One region of the Streptomyces sp. NPDC050211 genome, then DNA from elsewhere that is predicted to be linked to it. Evidence: riboswitches for the same ligand, from Rfam matches in the RefSeq annotation. Region 1 holds a riboswitch; each other region holds the start of a gene.
The links. Region 1 has a riboswitch for cobalamin ahead of AB0I98_RS11500 (ribonucleoside-diphosphate reductase subunit alpha). Riboswitches for the same ligand answer to the same signal wherever they lie in the genome.

Region 1 (4,987 bases):
TCGGGTAGAAGTTGATGTCGACGACGCGGTCCAGGAAGGTGACGGCGGTGCGGACCGCCTCGTCCAGCCGCTCCCAGTCGATGTCCCCGTCGTTCACGAACGCGCCGAGATTGACCGAACCCAGGTTGCACACCGCCGTCTCGCCGTCGTCCGTGACCTCCAGGATCTCTGTGCAGAGGTTGGAGGAGTGGACGACATGGCCGGGCTCGGCGGTCTGGTTGGCGGTGCGGTTGGCGGCGTCCTTGAAGGTCATCCAGCCGTTGCCGGTCTGCGCGAGGGTACGCATCATGCGGCCGTACAGGTCACGGGCCGGGATGGTCTTGCGCGCGAGCCCCGCGGCCTCCGCCTTCCGATAGGCGGCGTCGAACTCCTCGCCCCACAGGTCGGCCAGTTCGGGCACGTCGGCGGGGGAAAAGAGGGACCACACCCCGTCCGCGTTCACCCGGCGCATGAACTCGTCGGGGACCCAGTGCGCGAGGTTCAGATTGTGCGTACGGCGGGCGTCCTCACCGGTGTTGTCGCGCAGCTCCAGGAACTCCTCGATGTCGGAGTGCCAGGTCTCCAGATACACCGCCGCCGCGCCCTTGCGCCGGCCGCCCTGGTTCACGGCCGCGACCGAGGCGTCCAGGGTCTTCAGGAACGGGACGACGCCGTTGGAGTGCCCGTTCGTGCCGCGGATCAGTGAACCGCGGGAGCGGATGCGGGAGTAGGCGATGCCGATGCCCCCCGCGTGCTTCGAGAGGCGGGCCACCTGGTGGTAGCGGTCGTAGATGGAGTCCAGCTCGTCCTTGGGGGAGTCGAGGAGGTAGCAGGACGACATCTGGGGGTGCCGGGTGCCGGAGTTGAAGAGGGTGGGGGAGGAGGGGAGGTAGTCGAGGCGGCTCATCAGCCCGTAGAGCGCGGCGACTTCGTCGACGGACCTCGCGCTGTCGTCCTCGGCGAGACCGGCGGCGACGCGCAGCATGAAGTGCTGGGGCGTCTCGATCACCTTGCGGGTGAGGGGGTGCCGGAGGAGGTAGCGGGAGTGGAGCGTGCGGAGGCCGAAGTAGCCGAAGCGGTCGTCGGCCGCACGGTCGATCAGATGGTCCAGGCGGGCCGTGTGCAGCCGTACGAACTCGGCGGTGCGGTCGGCGATGAGGCCCTCGCGGTGGCCGACGGCGACCGACTCGGAGAACGACGTGACGCCCTGCGAGGCCGCCTCGGCGGCGATGCTGATCGTCAGGAGACGGGCGGCCAGCCGGGAGTACGCGGGGTCCTCCGAGATGAGGCCGGCCGCGGCCTCGGTGGCCAGCTCGCGCAACTCCGACTCGTCCGCTCGGGCCGACTTGCCGCGCAGCGCGGCGGCGGCGACCCGGCCGGGGTCGGCGTCGGGGAGGTCGGCGGTCAGCTCGGTCAGGGTCCGCAGCAGTGCGGTTCCCGGACCGTCGGTGTCCTGGATCGCTGAGGCCGGTTCGGCTGGCGCGATGGTCACGTGGGGCTCTCCCTCGCTCGGCACGGGGCCTTGCGGAGGGCAGGGGGCAGCACACGAGCGCACATGGCGTCGCGCCCACCGGCCCATTCCACGAGGCCCGGACGTCGGGCGCACCGGCCGGGTGGCCGGGCGCGCTGTCGGCAGGTCCTCGGACTGACTCCCATACGTGTATGAACACGCATGAGTACACCGTTGCGGGACAGTTCCGGATTCGCACCGGATTCCCCTGCGGCGACAGCGAGCATGAGCATACATCTTGTGCCGGGTTCTGGTGACACCCCTATATGTTGTGTCGCGGTGACTTCAGAGCGTCAATTCATAGGTGAGGAGAGTGAACTCGGTGCCCGGGATCGGGTTCCAGTCGCGTTCGGGGGCGCGGGTGAAGCCGAGACGCTCGTAGATGCGGTGGGCGGCGTGCATGGTGCGCTGGGTCGACAGGACGACGGCGGTGCGCTCCGCGGTTCTCGCCCGGTCGACGCAGGCTCGTACGAGGGCTTCTCCGGCGCCTTTGCCGCGGGCCGCGTGAGCCACGGCGAGCATGCGGATCTCCGCTTCTCCGGGGCGGGCGAGTTCGGCCATGGGGCCGGGGGAGGGGACGAAGGTGACTCCGCCGAGGAGTTGGTCGCCCTGTGTGGCCACGAGGACGTCGGCGTCGGCGGCGCGCTTCGCGATGTCTTTCAGTTCGCCCAGGTACCAGTCACTCTCGCCGAAGGTCAGGAGGCCGTCCTGGAGGTAGGCCTGGGCTGTGATGTCGCCGAGGGCTCCGTATTCGGTGGGTTCTACGGGCCGGATCACTATGTCCATGCAGGTGAGTGTGCCGGACAGGTACGACAACGGGCCGCCGGATTTCTCCGACGGCCCGTGCTCTGACGTACAGCTCAGTGAACGGCGCCGGCAGTCGCCGGAGGCAGTTCCGTCTTGACTCCCGGGTCGCCTGCCTCGCCCGTGTAGTCCTCCGGGCTTGTCTGGTCCACGCCCTCGGGGGCCTTCATCGCCTTCAGGGCGAAGGTGAGGACGACCGTCACCACGAGGTTCAGGACGAACGCCGTGAGGCCGATGTAGCCCATCTCGCCGATGCCGGGGATCTCCTTGTTGGAGCCGCCGAAGTGGTCCTGGGTCGGGGAGGCGACGCCGTACGCGGCGACTGTGCCGTAGATCATGCCGACCGCCCAGCCGGCGAGCAGGGCCCAGCGGTGGAACCAGCGGGTGAAGAGGCCGCCGACCAGGGCCGGGAAGGTCTGGAGGATCCAGATGCCGCCGAGGAGCTGGAAGTTGATCGCGACCGTCTTGTCCATGGTCAGGACGAAGACCAGTGCGCCCACCTTCACGAGCAGGGACACCAGCTTGGAGACCTTGGTCTCCTGCGCCGGCGTGGCGTCAGGCTTGATGAAGTCCTTGTAGATGTTGCGGGTGAAGAGGTTGGCCGCCGCGATGGACATGATCGCCGCCGGTACCAGCGCGCCGATGCCGATCGCCGCGAAGGCCACGCCCGCGAACCAGTCGGGGAACATGGTCTCGAACAGCTGCGGGATCGCCAACTGGCCGTTCTCCACCTTGATTCCGGCCGCGATCGCCATGAAGCCCAGCAGACCGAGCAGGCCCAGCATCAGCGAGTACAGCGGCAGGATCGTGGAGTTGCGGCGGATGACGTCACGGCTGCGGCTGGAGAGCACGGCCGTCACCGAGTGCGGGTACATGAACAGCGCGAGCGCCGAGCCGAGGGCCAGGGTGGCGTACGTCCACTGGGTCGCGTCGCCCGGCACCGTCGCACCGCGTGGCGCGCCCGTCGCCGGGTTGGTCTGGCTGAACGCGGCGCTCGCCTTGGCGAAGATGTCGTCGAACCCGCCCAGTTTGATCGGGATGTAGATGACCGCGACCGCGATGACGATGTAGATCAGCGCGTCCTTCACGAACGCGATCAGCGCCGGGGCCCGCAGACCCGAGGAGTACGTGTACGCGGCCAGCACGCCGAAGGCGATCAGCAGCGGCAGGTCCTTGATGAACCAGTTGGTGTCCTCGCCGCCGCCGACGCCCATCACGTCCAGCACGGCCTGGATGCCGACCAGTTGGAGCGCGATGTACGGCATCGTGGCGAGGATGCCGGTGACGGCGACCGCCAGCGACAGCCCCTTGGAGTCGTAGCGGCCCCGGACGAAGTCCGACGTGGTGACGTAGCCGTGCTTGTGCGAGACCGACCACAGGCGCGGCAGGAAGACGAACATCATCGGGTAGATGAGGATCGTGTACGGCACCGCGAAGAAGCCGGCCGCGCCCGCCGCGTAGATCGCCGCCGGTACGGCGACGAAGGTGTACGCCGTGTACAGGTCGCCGCCGAGCAGGAACCAGGTGATCCAGGTGCCGAACGAGCGCCCGCCCAGGCCCCATTCGTCCAGGGTCTGCTCGTTCTCGGCCCTGCGCCAGCGCGAGGCGAGGAAGCCCATGACCGTGACGGCCACGAAGAAGAGGATGAAGACGGCGAGTGCGACGCCGTTCACGCCGTCCTTCACTTTTCGGCACCCCCCTTGCGTGCCCGCTGGTCACGCTGCCACAGCTTGTACGCGACCATCGTCAGCACGGTGGAGAGGACCACCCAGGCCATCTGGTACCAGTAGAAGAACGGGATGCCGATGAAGGCCGGGTCCTCCTTCGCGTACGAACCCACCCACAGCATCGCCACGAAGGGCGCGAATAGGCAGAGCGCGATGACGACCCTGGCGGGTGTCACCGTCCCTCTGTTCACTTCCGATGTTTGTGACATCCGCCGGCTCCGTCCCCTCACTGATCACCTGTGTAACGCGCAGGCAATCTAGGTCACGGTGTCGCGAAAGCGGAAGTCCCCGTCCGCATTCCGGGCGCGATCCTCACCTGGCATCCTCATTCGGGGCCTCACCAGGCGTGTTCAGCAGCAGCGGAACCCCTGCCGCGGATCCCCCTCCTGCCGGTCCGTCCGCATCCGCTCGAAATCACGCCGGGACGGCACCTCGGCCTGAGGGTGGTCTTTTCGTACGTGCGCGACATAGCGGTCGTAGGCAGACTCGTCGGTCAACTCCCGCACGTACCAGCGCACGCCCCTAAGCGCCCGTGCCACTGCCGACCGCATCGCGCTCCTCCTCCTTCTCCTCCCGGGTCGGGATCAGCCCGGCCGGGGCGACGATCTTGGACTCGACGTACGGTGCCTCGCTCAGCGTGGACAGGGCGGGGCGGCGGATGTGCCGGACGCAGACGCGGGTCGCGTCGACGATCACGACGACGATCAGGATCGCCAGGATCGCGGTGAGGACGCCGTCCACCGTGGAGTTGGTGACCACGGTGCGCATGTCGTCCATGGACTTGGCGGGCGCCAGCACCTCGCCCCGGTCGATGGCGTCCTGGAACACCTGGCGCTGCTTGAAGAAGCCGACCTTCGGATCGGAGGAGAACACCTTCTGCCAGCTGGCGGTCAGGGTGACCGTCGCGTCCCAGGCGAGCGGAACGCCGGTGATCCAGGCCCACTTGAGGCGGCCGGACTTCACCAGC
Region 2 (4,987 bases), on a different contig from region 1:
CGTGGGCGTGTTCTGGGTCTTGATGTCGGTGACGGCCTTGCCCGTGGCCAGGTTGTACATCGTCAGGCCGGACGCGTGCGTGAGCCAGGCCGCACGCCCGTACAGAGTGAGGGGAGGGAAGCCCTTCGGGCCGGTCGGCAGGACATGGGCCGCCTTGCTGTCGAACGCCAAGGGCGCCGCGGCCCGTGGATCGCCGCTGAGGTCGAGGGCCTTCCGGGTGGGCGAGCCGGAGGCCTCCGGACTGTCGCCGTCCCCGGACGAGCCTGAGGTGCACGAGGCCAGCAGAGCCACTGCAGCCAGAGCGATGACACCTGCACGTACCGGACTTCGACTTCTCATCCGACTCTCCGCGTTCCGTGACCTGCATTCCTGATGTCGGCGGATTGCACCACGGGCGAGCCGGGACCGGTCCCGGCCTCCGAGTCAGGGCGTCGTGGTCCGCAGGTACTCCCCGAGGCGGGCGATGGCGGACGGGTTCCGCGGGCTCTCCACCAGGTCGACGTAGTCGAGCGTGAAGATCCGCTTGTGCTTGATCGCCGACACGTTCCGCAGCGGCGCGTAGGACAGCAGGAACTTCTTCTTCTGCTCCGCGCTGACGTCCCCGTAGTCACAGATCACGATCATGTCGGGGTTGCGCTCCACGACGGTCTCCCAGCCGACCGTCGTCCAGGAGTCCTGGAGGTCGTGCATGACATTGACCCCGCCGGCCTCGCTGATGATCTGGTCGGGCGCGGCGTAGCGGCCGGAGGTGAAGGGCTGGTCCTCGCCGCTGTCGTAGAGGAAGACCTTGGGGGAATCGGACGGGGCCTTCGCCTTCACCTCCGCCACCTCGCGCTTGAAGTCGGAGATCAGCGCCGCCGCCCGCTTCTCCACGCCGAACAGCTTGCCCAGGTTGGCGAGGTCCTCGTACAGCGCGTCCAGCGGCGGCATGATGCCCCGCGAGGTGTCCGTACGGCCGTTGCGGCAGGACTCGGTGAGGATGTACGAGGGGATGCCGAGCTTGGTCAGGGCGTCCGGGGTGAAGCCGCCGTCCTCGCGGAAGCCGTAGTTCCAGCCGGCGAAGACCCAGTCGGCGCGGGCGTCGAGGACGTTCTCCTTGGTGAGCTGGTCCTTCGACAGCCACTTCACCTTGTCGTAGCCGCCCTTCCACGGCACCCCGTCCAGGTCCCCCTTGTCGTCGGGCATCGCGAACCCGGCCATCCGGTCCTCCAGGCCGAGCGCGAACATCAGCTCGGTGATGCCGACATCGTTGGTGACGACCCGCTCCGGGACCCTGTGGTATGTCACATTGCGCCCGCAGTTGGTGAGCGTGACGGACGACGCGGCCTTCGACTCCGGCGAGGGCTCGACCTCCGCACCGCAGCCCGCGCTGAGCACGGCGAGGCAGACGGCGACGGCGACAACTGGCTTACGCATGCGGGGAGTTCCTTAGTCCGACGGCGGGAGAAGGTCGAAGAGCAGCTGCACGGCACCCGTCTCCGGATGCCGCACGGGATGCGCGCGCACGCCGAACACCTCGGCGAGCAGGTCCGGGCGCAGGACGTCGTGCGGCGGCCCGGACGCGACGACCCGGCCCGCCGAGAGGACGTACAGCAGATCGCAGTACGCGGCGGCGAGGTTCAGGTCGTGCAGCGCGGCCAGTACGGTCAGGCCGCTCGCCCGGACCAGGGACAGCACGTCCAACTGGTGGGCGATGTCGAGGTGGTTGGTCGGTTCGTCGAGCACCAGCACCTGGGGGCGCTGGGCCAACGCCCGCGCGATCAGCACACGTTGCCGCTCGCCGCCCGACAGGGCCAGGAAGCCACGGTCGGCCAGTTGCTCCACGCCGGTGGCCCGCATCGCCTCCGCGCAGATCGCCCGGTCGTCGGCCGCCGTACGGTCCCGGTGCGGCAGCCGCCCCATCCCGACCACCTCGGCGACGGTGAAGTCGAACTCCGACGACGACTCCTGCGGCAGCGCGGCGAGGCGCCGGGCGGCGGCACGAGGGTCCAGCGTGTGTACGTCGTCCCCGTCCAGCCGTACGACCCCGGCAGTCGGCCGCAGCGCCCGGTACACGCACCTCAACAGCGTCGACTTCCCACTCCCGTTGGGCCCGACGAGCCCTACGAACGCCCCGCTGTCCACGGTGAGCTTGATCTCGTCGACGAGCCGCTTCCCGGCCGCCTCGACCGTCACGCCCTCCACGTCGAGCCGCATCAGCGCCCCCCGAACGCATAGCCGCCGCGCCGCATCAGCAGCAGGAAGGCCGGGACGCCGACCACCGCCGTGATCACCCCGACCGGCAACTCCGCAGGCGCCAGCAGCAGCCGGGACAGCACATCCGCCCACACCAGCAGTACGGCCCCGGCGAGCGGCGCGACGGCCAGCACCCGCCGGTGATCGGCGCCCACCAGCATCCGTACGACATGCGGCACCATCAGCCCGACGAACCCGATCGCCCCACTGACCGCGACGACCGTCCCGGTCACCGCCGCCGTGACGAGGAACAACTCCCGCCGCAGCCGCCCGGGTTGCACCCCCAGCGTCGCCGACGTCTCGTCCCCCATCGCCAGCGCGTTCAGGGCCTCCGCCCGCCACCGCAGCCACACCCACCCGGCGACGACCGTCACGGCGGCGATCGGCACCCGCGGCCACGTCGCCCCGCCCAGACTCCCCAGCAGCCACATCATCGCCGACCGGGCCGCCTCGCCCCGGGCCGCGCCGAACACCATCACCGTGGTCAGCGCCTCGAAGCCGTACGCCAGCGCCGTCCCCGTCAGGATCAGCCGCAGCGGCGTCAGCCCGTGCGTCGCGGAACGCGCCACGCCGTACACGATCGCCATCGCGACCAGCGCCGAGCAGAACGCCGACACCGACAGCGCCCACACCCCGAGCCCCGCGAACGCCCCGAGCAGGATGACCGCGTTGGCCCCCACAGCGGCACCGGACGAAATCCCCAGCACGAACGGATCGGCCAGCGCATTACGCACCATCGCCTGCACGGCCACCCCAACCGTCGCAAGCCCCGCCCCCACGACGGCAGCGAGCACGACACGCGGCAGCCGGATCTCCCAGACGATCGTGTACGACGCCACGTCCGCGGAGTGAATGGTTCCCCCGGTGAACCCGGCCCCGAGGAAACGGAGGACGTCACCCCAGCCGACCCCGGCGGCACCCAACCCGACGCCGGCGACAAGGGAGACGAGGAGCAGGATCGCGAGGGCAGCGACGAGCAACGGCACGGTTGTTCGGCCTGGGGAGGGGCGCACGCTCGGCGGTCCTTCGCCTCGGCTCGCAGTCCTCGGCGAGCGGTCAATGGGCTGGCAACCGCCTGCGGGTAATCGGGCTTGCACGTCGGCCCAAGGGGCTCACGCACACACCGTTGCGGGTCAGCGCCGGACTCTCACCGGACTTCCCCCGCAGGAGGCTCGGGGAGACTAGCAGGCCCGGATGAAAGCCACCCAGGCGGCTTCGCCGATGAGGAGTGCGGGGCCGCCGGGGTTCTTGCTGTCGCGGACGGGGACGACACCGGGGACTCCGTCGGCGACCTCGACGCACTCGCCGCCGTTGTCGTCGCTGTACGTGCTTTTGCGCCAGCGCGCGTTGGTCAAGTCGTACTCGCGCATCGTCTGTGATCCTCCGCCACCGATTCGATCAGGGCCAGGGACGCCTCCGGCGGCAGCGCGGCGGCCCTGAGCAGATCGTATGCCCCCTGTACGCGCTTCACTAGGGCCGGATCGTCCAGCAGGTTCCCCGAATACACGGCCTCTGTATAGGCGGTTGGCGGTGCGTCCTCGAACTCCATGAGCTGCACCATCCGGCCCATGAGGGGGTACGCACCAACAGCGGTCGGGAGCACCTGAACCAGCACCTTCCGCTGCCGTACCAGCGCTGCGATGTGGTCCAACTGCTGAGCCATCTCGGCTGCACTGCCGACCGGAATGCGCAGCACGTGTTCGTGCAGGATCGCCCAATACACGGGCCCTGTAACGTCGTCCAGGATCTGCGCCCGTTCGATGCGCGCCGCGATCTTCTCCTCGATGTGGGCGTCGGTGGCGAAGGGGTTGCTCGCAAGCGTCACTGCTCGTGTGTACGCGGCGGTCTGCAGGAGGCCCGGCACAAGCGTCGGCGCGAACGTGCAGATCTTCGTCGCCAGCCGCTCCAACTCCGCCGCCCTCGCGAAGTAATCCGCATACCGCTTGTCGTCAATCAGCTTCCGGCACAGCCGCTCGAAAATACCGTCGGTTTGCAGCACCTCATCAATCCGCTGGGCGATATCCAACTGCGGCTTTCGAATCGCCTGCTCGAACTGCCCGATATAGGCGCCCGAGACGAAGACGCGCGCCCCCAACTCGACCTGAGTGAGCCCCCTATCCTCCCGGTGCCGCTTCAGTTCCGTGCCGAAGAACTCCCAGGCCGCCTGACGTGAACCGTTGGCCACAGTTCAACCCCCTTGTACTGCCCCACACTTGTAGAGCACAGACTCCTGCCGAGTGTAGATGTGGTGCGCCACCCTTGAGATGTGAAGCGTAAAACCCGAAAAGGGAGGGGAACCACGTGAAGGCACAGCACTCGGCGCTCTGCGTCGAAGAGGCGGAGGAAGCAGTGAAGGAATTGCGGGCAGCATTGAAAAACGCAGGAATCATTCTGCCGTCCCTGCGGATCGACCCGGCGAGTCTCGCGCGGGAGGCGCCCTGTCCGCTCGTCGAATTGGGCCGCTGTTCCGTGGAGGCCGCGCTGCGACTCACGGCGGCTGTGCGGTGAGGCCGCCGGTCGGGTCGTATGTCGTGGACACCCGCAACGGGAGGCTCGGCATCGTCATGGGGCATGAGGGGCCCTATGTCCAGCTGAGACCGTACGGCGGCGGCAGGGAGTGGGACGCGGAGCCGGGCGCGGTGCGCCAGGCCACCCCGGCCGAGCGGCTCAGCGCGGCGACCGCGTACGCCAACGCCCGCAGCCGGGGTGAGGTCCCTTGAATGGGGCTGCGGCTGCGAGAATGGGCTCATGA
Region 3 (4,987 bases), on a different contig from region 1:
AACGATTGCCTGGGTAAATGGAAAGCTTCTCGCTGATCCTCGCGATTGTGGTGATCACCGCTCTCGCGTTCGATTTCACGAACGGTTTCCACGACACCGCCAACGCGATGGCCACGACCATCTCGACCGGTGCGCTCAGACCCAAGGTCGCGGTGGCGATGTCCGCCGTCCTCAACCTCGTCGGCGCCTTCCTCTCGGTGGAGGTCGCCAACACCATCTCCAAGGGGCTCGTCGACGAGACCGGCATACGACCCGAGGTCATCTTCGCCGCCCTGGTCGGCGCGATTCTCTGGAACCTGCTGACCTGGCTGGTCGGCCTCCCGTCCAGTTCCTCGCACGCCCTCATGGGCGGTCTGATCGGCGCCACCATCGCCTCGGCCGGCGTCGGCGCGGTCCACGGCGACGTGCTCGTCACCAAGGTGCTGATCCCGGCGATCGCCGCCCCGCTCGTCGCGGGCATCGCCGCGCTGCTCGCCACCCGGCTGTCGTACTCGCTCGGCAAGAAGGCCGACGGCAAGGCGGCCGCGAAGGGCTACCGCGCCGGGCAGATCGCCTCCGCCGGTCTGGTCTCCCTGGCCCACGGCACCAACGACGCGCAGAAGACGATGGGCATCATCACCCTCGCCCTGGTCACCGGCGGCGCCATCGCCCCCGGCTCGAACCCTCCCACCTGGGTGATCCTCTCCGCGGGCGTGGCCATCGCGCTCGGCACCTACCTCGGCGGCTGGCGCATCATCCGCACCATGGGCAAGGGCCTGACCGACCTCCAGCCGCAGCAGGGCTTCGCCGCCCAGACCAGCGCGGCCACGGTCATCCTGGCCTCGTCCCACCTCGGCTTCTCCCTCTCCACCACGCACTCCGTCTCCGGCGCGGTGATGGGCGCGGGCCTCGGCCGCAAGGGCGGCGTCGTCCGCTGGTCCACGGCCACCCGGATGTTCGTCGCCTGGGGCCTGACACTGCCGGCGGCGGCCCTGGTCGGAGCGATCGCGGAGTACGTGACCGGCTTCGGCAGCTGGGGCACCGCCCTGGTCGCCGTCTTCCTGATCGCCTCCAGCGCCGCGATCTGGCAGCGCTCCCGCCGCGAGGTCGTCGACCACACGAACGTCAACGACACGACGGAGGAACCGGCCGGCGTGGTGACGACGGCGATCGCCGCGGTGACCCCGCCGCCCACGGGCACGGCGACCGACGAGCTGACGGCCACGATCCCCGCCCCGGCCTCCGAACCGGCGCCTTCGCAGGCCACGGTCTGACCCGGTTTCCCCCACCCGGCTTATCCAGAAAGCAGCAACATGAAGATCGACTGGGCGGCCCTCGGCTCCGTCTTCGGCGTCAGCCTCGTGGTCACCGTGGCCCTCGTGTCCCTGTTCACCCTCGGCGTCGCGGGCCTCTCCCGCCGCGAACGCGCCGTGTCCCAGGGCGACTCCGCCGCACTCGCGGTCACCGGCGCGTACACCTGCTTCGCGGCCTGCGCGGCGGCGGTGGGCTATGGGATCTATCTGATCGTCGCCTGACACGCGGCACGTGCAAGCACCCGGGTGCGGGACGGACCACCGTCCCGCACCCAACCTGTGTGTGGGCCTCAGCACACTCTCCCGCCGCAGGTCAACGGCAAGTTGACGGCCCTTCCAACCCCGTGGTGGACTGCCGGGGCCATGTACGGCGGCAGAAGAGGAAGCCGGTGTGAATCCGGCGCGGTCCCGCCACTGTCACCGGGGTAGAAAGCCCCGGGAGCCAGGAACTCTCGCCGCCGGTCTCGTCGAACCAGGGCGTGGACACCCTGAGTGAGGACATATCGCGATGCTCGGCTGCCGTTCGAGGTGCAGTACCAGGTCTCTGTCTGACCCCGCGGTCGGCTGAGCTCCATGCGTGCCGATCGCGACTTCGCGTACGGCGCCGCCGCCGGACTCCTCGGCGACCTGTTGCTCGGCGATCCGCGCCGGGGGCATCCGGTCGCCGCGTTCGGGCGGGTCGCCGGGGCCGTGGAAAAGGTGTTGTGGCGCGACCATCGCGGATGGGGCGCGCTGCACACCGCCGTGTGCGCCGGTGGCGCCGTGGCCGTCGGGGCGCTCGCCGCTCGTGTCGTACGTACGTCCCCTGCCGCCTCCGTCGCCCTGACCGGCGCCGCCACCTGGGCGGTCGTCGGGGGGACTTCGCTTGCCCGGGAGGCCCGGGGCATCGGGCGTGCGCTGGAGGCGGGGGACGTCGAGGGTGCGCGGGCGCGGCTGCCGCATCTGTGCGGGCGGGATCCGCAGGCGCTCGATGCGGACGGGATCGCCCGGGCCGTTGTGGAGTCCGTCGCCGAGAACACCTCCGATGCCGTCGTGGGGGCGCTGGTGTGGGGCGCTGTGGGGGGTGTTCCCGGGCTCGTCGGATTCCGGGCCGTGAACACGCTCGACGCCATGGTGGGGCACAAGTCGCCCAAGTACCGGCGGTACGGCTGGGCTTCGGCCCGGCTCGACGACATGGCGGGGTGGCCGGGATCGCGGCTGACCGCCGTACTCGCCACCGTCGCCGGCGGTGACCCCCGTGCGGCCGTACGAGCCTGGCGCACCGATGCCGCCCAGCACCCGAGCCCCAACGCCGGGCCCGTGGAGGCCTCGTTCGCCGGGGCGCTGGGCGTGCGGCTGGGCGGGACGCTGTCGTACGGCGGCCGGGTCGAGCACCGGCCCGTACTGAACGGGGCCGGGCGGACCGTCGGTACGCAGGACATCGAAGCGGCCGTACGACTGTCCCGGCGCGTCGGCTGGCTCGCGCTCGGCGTCTGTGTCGCCGCGCGCCGCATCGTGAAGGGGCGTACGTCATGACGGGCGGTGGACTCCTCGTCGCCGGCACCACCTCCGACGCCGGCAAGAGCGTCGTCACCGCAGGGATCTGCCGGTGGCTGGTGCGGCAGGGGGTCAAGGTCGCGCCGTTCAAGGCGCAGAACATGTCCCTCAATTCGTTCGTGACCCGGGGGGGCGCGGAGATCGGGCGGGCGCAGGCCATGCAGGCGCAGGCCTGTCGTGTCGAGCCGACCGCGCTGATGAATCCCGTGCTGCTCAAGCCCGGTGGCGAGCAGAGCAGTCAGGTCGTGCTCATGGGGAAGCCCGTGGGCGAGCTGAGCGCGCGGGGATATCACGGGGGGCGGCAGGAGCGGCTGCTCGGGACCGTGCTCGACTGTCTTGCCGAGTTGCGGGGCACGTATGACGCGGTGATCTGTGAGGGGGCCGGCTCTCCGGCCGAGATCAATCTGCGGCGGACCGACATCGTCAACATGGGCATCGCCCGCAATGCCGGGCTGCCCGTGCTGGTGGTGGGTGACATCGACCGTGGGGGCGTCTTCGCCTCCTTCTTCGGGACCGTCGCGCTGCTCTCGCGCGAGGATCAGGAGCTCGTCGCCGGGTTCCTGGTCAACAAGTTCCGGGGGGACGTCAGCCTGTTGGAGCCCGGCCTCGACATGCTGCACGGCCTCACAGGGCGGCGGACGTACGGCGTCCTGCCCTTCCGGCACGGGCTCGGCATCGACGAGGAGGACGGGCTGCGGGTCTCCCTGCGGGGGACGGTGCGGGAGTCGGTGGTCTCGCCGCCTGTCGGCGAGGACGTGTTGCGCGTCGCCGTCTGCGCTCTTCCCCTCATGTCCAACTTCACCGACGTCGACGCCCTCGCCGCCGAACCCGGCGTCGTGGTGCGGTTCGTGGACCGGCCGGAGGAACTGGCCGACGCGGATCTGGTGGTGATCCCGGGCACCAGGGGGACCGTCCGCGCGCTGGAGTGGCTGCGGGAGCGGGGCCTCGCGGAAGCGCTCACAAGAAGGGCCGCCGAGCAGCGGCCCATCCTCGGTATCTGCGGTGGCTTCCAGGTCCTCGGAGCGCACATCGAGGACGACGTCGAGTCGCGGGCAGGGCAGGTCGACGGGCTGGGGATCCTTCCGGTCCGGGTGCGGTTCGCTCGCGAGAAGACCCTCACCCGGCCGACAGGGGAAGCCCTCGGTGAGCCCGTCGAGGGGTACGAAATCCATCACGGGGTCGCCGAAATCGATGGCGGGGAACCCTTCTTGGACGGGTGCCGGGTCGGCCAGACCTGGGGTACGCACTGGCACGGCTCGCTGGAGTCGGACGGTTTCCGGCGGGCCTTCCTGCGCGAGGTGGCCGGCGCCGCGGGCCGCCGTTTCGTGCCCGCCCCCGACACGTCGTTCGCCGCGCTGCGCGAGGAGCAGCTCGACCGGCTCGGCGATCTGATCGAACAGCACGCGGACACAGGCGCGCTCTGGCGGCTCATCGAGTCGGGCGTGCCGCAAGGACTGCCTTTCATTCCACCGGGAGCGCCCGCATGAGCACAGTGTTGTTGTTGTCGACCGCCGACACGGATCTGTTGGCGGCCCGGGCCGCTTCCGGTGCCGACTACCGGATCGGCAACCCGACCCGCGTGGACGTCGACCAGGAACTCCCCGGCCTCGTCGAGGGCGCGGACATCGCCGTCGTACGGCTGCTGGGGGGCAAACGGGCCTGGGAGGACGGGCTCGCCGCGCTCAAGGCGTCCGGTATTCCGACCGTGCTGCTCGGTGGAGAGGCCGTGCCCGACGCGGAGTTGATGGCCGATTCCTCCGTGCCCGCGGGTGTGGTGGCGGAGGCGCTGCGGTACCTCGTCGAGGGAGGGCCCGCCAACCTGACCGAGCTGGCGCGGTTCCTGTCCGACACCGTGCTGCTGACGGGTGAGGGGTTCGTCGAGCCGCAGAAGATGCCGGAGTACGGCGTCCATGGCGAGCGTTCCCCCGTCGCGGGCCGGCCCACCGTCGGCGTGCTCTTCTACCGGGCCCATGAACTCAGCGGCAACACCGCCTTCGTCGACACCCTGTGCGACGCGATCGAGGCGCGGGGCGCCAACGCCCTTCCCGTGTACTGCGGTTCGCTGCGCGGAGCCGACGCCGGGCTGTACGAGATCCTCGCGAAGGCCGACGCCCTGATCGCCACCGTCCTCGCCGCCGGCGGCACGCACGCCTCGCAGG
Region 4 (4,987 bases), on a different contig from region 1:
CGCCTCGTCGGCGATCTTCGGCCAGACGAACCACAGCTTGACCAGGGACTCCTGCAACAGGTCCTCGGCCCGGTGCCGATCGCCTCCGGTGAGCAGACGCGCCAGATGGAACAGCCCCGACCAGCGGGCGGCCACGAACTCGTCGAACTCACCGGCCCGATCTTGTTCCATCCGCGCTGTCCCCAGTTCTCGCCGGCTCGCCTACACAAGGGAGAAGGCACTGACAGCCCCTTCACGCTGCATTCACAGCCGGTGATCTGGATCACAGCGAAACATGCACATAAACGAGTGAATGTGAAAAACTGACGCATAAGGCACCGGAGGAGACGTGGTGAGCAACCCTGGCGACAGGCTCGACTACGAAACGCTACGGCGGGACCGCACCGGTCAGGCCGAGGCGTTCGATGCCATCGGCAATCGCTACGACGAGGCCTTCCCGCACAAGGAAGGGCAGGTCGCGGCGGCCGCGTGGCTCATCGGCTCTCTGCCGGCCGGGTCCCGGGTGCTGGATCTGGGGTGCGGCACCGGGCTCCCGACCGCGCGCCAGCTGGCGGAGGCGGGCTTCGACGTCGTCGGGGTGGACCTGTCGGACGGGATGGTCGCGCTGGCCCGCGACCATGTGCCCACCGGGGAGTTCCATCAGGCGGACATCGCGGATCTGCGGCCCGGCGGCCTCTTGGACCTGGGCCGCTTCGACGGCGTGGCCGCGTTCTTCTCCCTGCTCATGCTTCCGCGCGCGGAGATCCCTCTCGCCCTGCGCACCGTCCGTCATCTGCTGCGTCCGGGCGGCCTGCTCGCCCTGTCGATGGTGGAGGCCGATGTGGACGACTTCTCGATCCCCTTCATCGGAAGGAGCATCCGCGTCTCCGGCTATCTGAGGGACGAGCTGCGCGAGGTCGTCGAGGCGGCGGGCTTCGAGATCGGCGACGAGTCCTCGTACACCTACGCGCCGGCGGTCGCCGACATCCAGCCCGAGGTGCAGATCTTCCTGCACTGCCGGCGCACGCCCGACGGCTCCTGATCCGCTCGCCGGGGCGCGGGCCGCACGCCCGGAAGGACACGCATGACGAAGCAGCTCGGAACCGGTGACGACACCGGGGGTCCGGCGCCCGGCGCGCAGGAACCCGCCGCTCTCATGCATCGGCCGCAGCCGTCCGGCTCCGACAACCGCGGGGTGACCGTGCGCCTGCCGGCCGCCGAGGCTCCCGCCGGACCAGACGCCACCCCGCCGCAGACCGACAGGCTCCGCTATCTCGACGCCGCGACCCGGCAGATCGCCCGCGGCATGAACCTCGACGAGACGCTGTACGAACTGTGCCGCGCGGCCGTCCCGGCCTTCGCCGACACCGCGTTCGTCCACCTGTACGCTCCCCTGCCGATAGGCGACGAGATCGGCGCCGCCCCGGAGATCCTGCGGCTGCACACCATGGACCACGCGTCCCTCCGGACCCCCGCCGAGCAGGGCTCCGGACCGCCCGCGCCGAGCGCGCACACCCTCCAGGCGGCCGAGGTCGTACACCCGGCCGCCACCGGACTGCTCGCCAAGCTGCTGCAGGACGGACGGCCGGTGTTCGGCAACGACCCGGGCGTCGCCCCGGCGGCGGCCGAGCTGCTCGGGAGGGTGCACATGCCCTGGTCGGCACCGCCCGGGCGACGGCTGATCATCGCCCCGCTGCACGGCCGCAACCACGCCCTGGGCAGCGTCGTCCTGATCCGCGGACTCGACCGGCCCGACTTCACCGGCGACGATCTGCTGGTGGCCTCCCAGCTCGCCACCCACACCGCCCTCGGGCTGGACAAGGCGATGCTGTACGAGCGTGAGGCATCCGTCGCCGACACGTTGCAGCGCACGATGCTCCCGCCGTCGCTGCCGGAGCCGCCCGGGGTCCGGCTGGCCAGCCGCTATCTGCCGGCCTCGCGGACCGCGCAGGTCGGCGGGGACTGGTACGACGCGATCCCGCTGCCCGGCAATCGCGTGGCCCTGGTGATCGGCGATGTGATGGGCCACTCCATGACCTCGGCCGCGATCATGGGCCAGCTGCGGACCAGCGTGCAGACCCTGGCCGGGCTCGACCTGCCCCCGGACGAGGTGCTGCACCACCTCGACGAGCAGGCGGCACGCCTGGGCAGCGAGCACACCGCGACCTGCCTGTACGCCTTGTACGACCCCGTCCTGCACCGGCTGATCGCGTCCAGCGCCAGCCACCTGCCGCCGGTGCTGCTGCGTCCCGACGGCGGCGTCGAGGTGCTGGACGTCCCGCCCGGAGCGCCGATCGGTGTCGGCAGCGGTGGATTCGAGTCGGTCGAGACACACGCGCCGGGCGGGGCGACCCTGCTGCTGTACACCGACGGCCTGGTCGAGTCCCGCGACTCGGACGTCATGACCGGCGTGGAGCGGCTCTGCGCCCGGCTGCGCGCGACCGGTTCAGGATCCGCGCCGCCGACCCTGGAAGACCTGTGCGACCAGGCCCTCGGCACCCTGGGCGCCGGTGACCGCGACGACGACATCGCGCTGCTAGCGGCCCGGTTCGAGGGCATCCTGCCGGAGACCGTCGCCTACTGGTACATGGCGCCGCGCCCGCAGACCGCGCGCCAGGCCCGCCGGCTGACTCGCAGGACCCTGCACGGCTGGGGCCTCGACGACCTGCTCGAATCCACCGAGCTGATGGTCAGCGAGGTGGTGGCCAACGCCGTGCGCTTCGCCTCCCGCCCGATCACCCTGCGGCTACTCTGCACGGACGTGCTGCGCTGCGAGGTCGGCGACGACTCGCCCGTGGTGCCGAGGATGCGCCACGCCCGGCTGAGCGACGAGGGCGGACGCGGGCTGTTCCTGGTCGACCAGCTGTCCGAGCGCTGGGGGGCAACTCGGGTGAGCACGGGCAAGGTTGTGTGGTTCGAGCAGCCGTTGCCCCCTGCGGGTTAAGCTGGCCGACGCAGCTGGTTCGCCCCCGTCCGCCAGGCGGGATGCGTCGCAAGAGGGAACCCGGTGGGAATCCGGGACTGCCCCGCAGCGGTGAACGGGAACGACCGCCGTCATACGCACTGGGTCCATGAAGCGGACCTGGGAAGCGACGGCCAGTAGATGTCTCCTCGTACGACGAGGAGACGTGCCCGTGAGTCCGAAGACCTGCCAACTGCCCGTGTGCGAACCACTCGTGCGCGGACATCCCGGTGACCTCGAGGGCGGGTCGGCGTACCACCGAGCGGACGGCCAGTGGCCGTTGCCGTCCGGTTGGTCACCCTTCGCGTTCTCGTCCCGTCTCCGGGATCTCAGGGATTCATCTCGCGAAGGAGATCTCCGTGACAAGCAAGCCCGCAGCCGCGGCAGCACGGGCCACCGTGTACGGCTACCCCCGCCAGGGCCCGCACCGGGAACTGAAGAAGGCGATCGAGGGCTACTGGAAGGGCCGCGTCACCGCCGACGCCCTCCGCGCCACCGCGGCCGAACTGCGGCGCGGCAACTGGCGGCAGCTGGCCGGGGCCGGCATCCACGAGGTGCCGACCGGTGACTTCTCGTACTACGACCACGTCCTCGACACCACCGTCATGGTCGGCGCGATCCCCGAGCGGCACCGGGCCGCCGTCGAAGCGGACGCCCTGGACGGCTACTTCGCCATGGCGCGCGGCACCCAGGACGTGGCGCCGCTGGAGATGACGAAGTGGTTCGACACCAACTACCACTATCTGGTCCCGGAGTTGGGCCCGGACACGGTGTTCACCGCCGACTCCGCCAAGCAGGTCGCCGAGCTGAAGGAAGCCCTCGCCCTGGGTCTGACGGCGCGTCCGGTCCTGGTCGGCCCCGTCACCTACCTCCTGCTCGCCAAGCCCGCCCCCGGCGTGGCCGCCGACTTCGACCCCATCACCCTCCTCGACCGGCTGCTCCCGGTGTACGCCGAGGTCCTCGCCGACCTGCGCGCCGCCGGCGCCGAGTGGGTGCAGCTGGACGAGCCCGCCCTCGTCCAGGACCGCACCCCGGCCGAACTGAACGCCGCCGAGCGGGCGTACCGGGAGCTCGGCGCCCTCACCGACCGGCCGAGGCTGCTGGTCGCCTCGTACTTCGACCGGCTCGGCGACGCGCTGCCGGTGCTGGCCAAGGCCCCGGTCGACGGGCTCGCGCTGGACTTCACCGAGGCCGCCGCCGCCAATCTGGACGCCCTCGCCGCGGTCGGCGGGCTGCCCGGCAAGCGGCTGGTCGCCGGTGTCGTCGACGGCCGCAACATCTGGGTCAACGACCTGTCGGCATCGCTCACCACGCTCGGCACCCTGCTGGGCCTGGCCGACAGGGTCGACGTCGCGGCCTCCTGCTCCCTGCTGCACGTCCCCCTCGACACGGCGGCCGAGCGGGACATCGAGCCGCAGATCCTGCGCTGGCTCGCCTTCGCCCGGCAGAAGACCACCGAGATCGTCACCCTCACCAAGGGCCTCGCCCGCGGCACCGACGCGATCACCGCCGAACTCGCCGCCAACCGCGCCGACCTGGCCTCCCGCGCCAACTCCCCCATCACCCGCGACCCGGCCGTACGGGCCCGCGCCACGGCCGTCACCGCCGCCGACGCCCGACGCTCCCAGCCGTACGCCGAGCGGGCCGCCGCCCAGCGCGCCCACCTCGGCCTGCCGCCGCTGCCGACCACCACCATCGGCTCGTTCCCGCAGACCGGCGAACTGCGTGCGGCGCGCGCGGACTTGAAGGCGGGCCGGATCGACACGGCCGGCTACGAGCACCGGATCAGGGCGGAGATCCAGGAGGTGATCTCCTTCCAGGAGAAGACCGGCCTGGACGTCCTGGTGCACGGTGAGCCCGAACGCAACGACATGGTCCAGTACTTCGCCGAGCAGCTCACCGGCTACCTCGCCACCCAGCACGGCTGGGTCCAGTCCTACGGCACCCGCTACGTCCGCCCGCCGATCCTGGCCGGCGACATCTCCCGGCCCGAGCCGATGACGGTGCGCTGGACGACGTATGCCCAGTCCCTCACCTCGCGCCCCG

Region 2: linked by a shared signal. The riboswitch ahead of AB0I98_RS04705 (iron ABC transporter permease) and the one ahead of AB0I98_RS11500 (ribonucleoside-diphosphate reductase subunit alpha) in region 1 are both predicted to bind cobalamin.
Region 3: linked by a shared signal. The riboswitch ahead of AB0I98_RS39950 (cobalamin biosynthesis protein) and the one ahead of AB0I98_RS11500 (ribonucleoside-diphosphate reductase subunit alpha) in region 1 are both predicted to bind cobalamin.
Region 4: linked by a shared signal. The riboswitch ahead of metE (5-methyltetrahydropteroyltriglutamate--homocysteine S-methyltransferase) and the one ahead of AB0I98_RS11500 (ribonucleoside-diphosphate reductase subunit alpha) in region 1 are both predicted to bind cobalamin.

Annotation. Positions count from the first base shown of each region.
Region 1 is NZ_JBFALC010000008.1:192,073-197,059, reverse strand. It holds gene AB0I98_RS11500 (ribonucleoside-diphosphate reductase subunit alpha) at 1-1,471, opposite strand, end outside; cobalamin riboswitch at 1,593-1,752, opposite strand; gene AB0I98_RS11495 (GNAT family N-acetyltransferase) at 1,775-2,275, opposite strand; gene mctP (monocarboxylate uptake permease MctP) at 2,350-3,978, opposite strand; gene AB0I98_RS11485 (DUF3311 domain-containing protein) at 3,975-4,229, opposite strand; gene AB0I98_RS11480 (YbdD/YjiX family protein) at 4,371-4,571, opposite strand; gene AB0I98_RS11475 (carbon starvation CstA family protein) at 4,543-4,987, opposite strand, start outside.
Region 2 is NZ_JBFALC010000003.1:154,835-159,821, reverse strand. It holds gene AB0I98_RS04720 (hypothetical protein) at 1-291, opposite strand, end outside; gene AB0I98_RS04715 (ABC transporter substrate-binding protein) at 424-1,416, opposite strand; gene AB0I98_RS04710 (heme ABC transporter ATP-binding protein) at 1,429-2,196, opposite strand; gene AB0I98_RS04705 (iron ABC transporter permease) at 2,196-3,248, opposite strand; cobalamin riboswitch at 3,294-3,440, opposite strand; gene AB0I98_RS04700 (DUF397 domain-containing protein) at 3,417-3,605, opposite strand; gene AB0I98_RS04695 (helix-turn-helix transcriptional regulator) at 3,587-4,420, opposite strand; gene AB0I98_RS04690 (hypothetical protein) at 4,537-4,743, shown strand; gene AB0I98_RS04685 (hypothetical protein) at 4,740-4,955, shown strand; gene AB0I98_RS04680 (hypothetical protein) at 4,984-4,987, shown strand, end outside.
Region 3 is NZ_JBFALC010000063.1:40,562-45,548, forward strand. It holds gene AB0I98_RS39940 (inorganic phosphate transporter) at 18-1,253, shown strand; gene AB0I98_RS39945 (hypothetical protein) at 1,293-1,514, shown strand; cobalamin riboswitch at 1,632-1,764, shown strand; gene AB0I98_RS39950 (cobalamin biosynthesis protein) at 1,866-2,807, shown strand; gene AB0I98_RS39955 (cobyric acid synthase) at 2,804-4,315, shown strand; gene cobN (cobaltochelatase subunit CobN) at 4,312-4,987, shown strand, end outside.
Region 4 is NZ_JBFALC010000003.1:31,007-35,993, forward strand. It holds gene AB0I98_RS04155 (SigE family RNA polymerase sigma factor) at 1-171, opposite strand, end outside; gene AB0I98_RS04160 (methyltransferase domain-containing protein) at 332-1,021, shown strand; gene AB0I98_RS04165 (SpoIIE family protein phosphatase) at 1,064-2,923, shown strand; cobalamin riboswitch at 2,922-3,150, shown strand; gene metE (5-methyltetrahydropteroyltriglutamate--homocysteine S-methyltransferase) at 3,301-4,987, shown strand, end outside.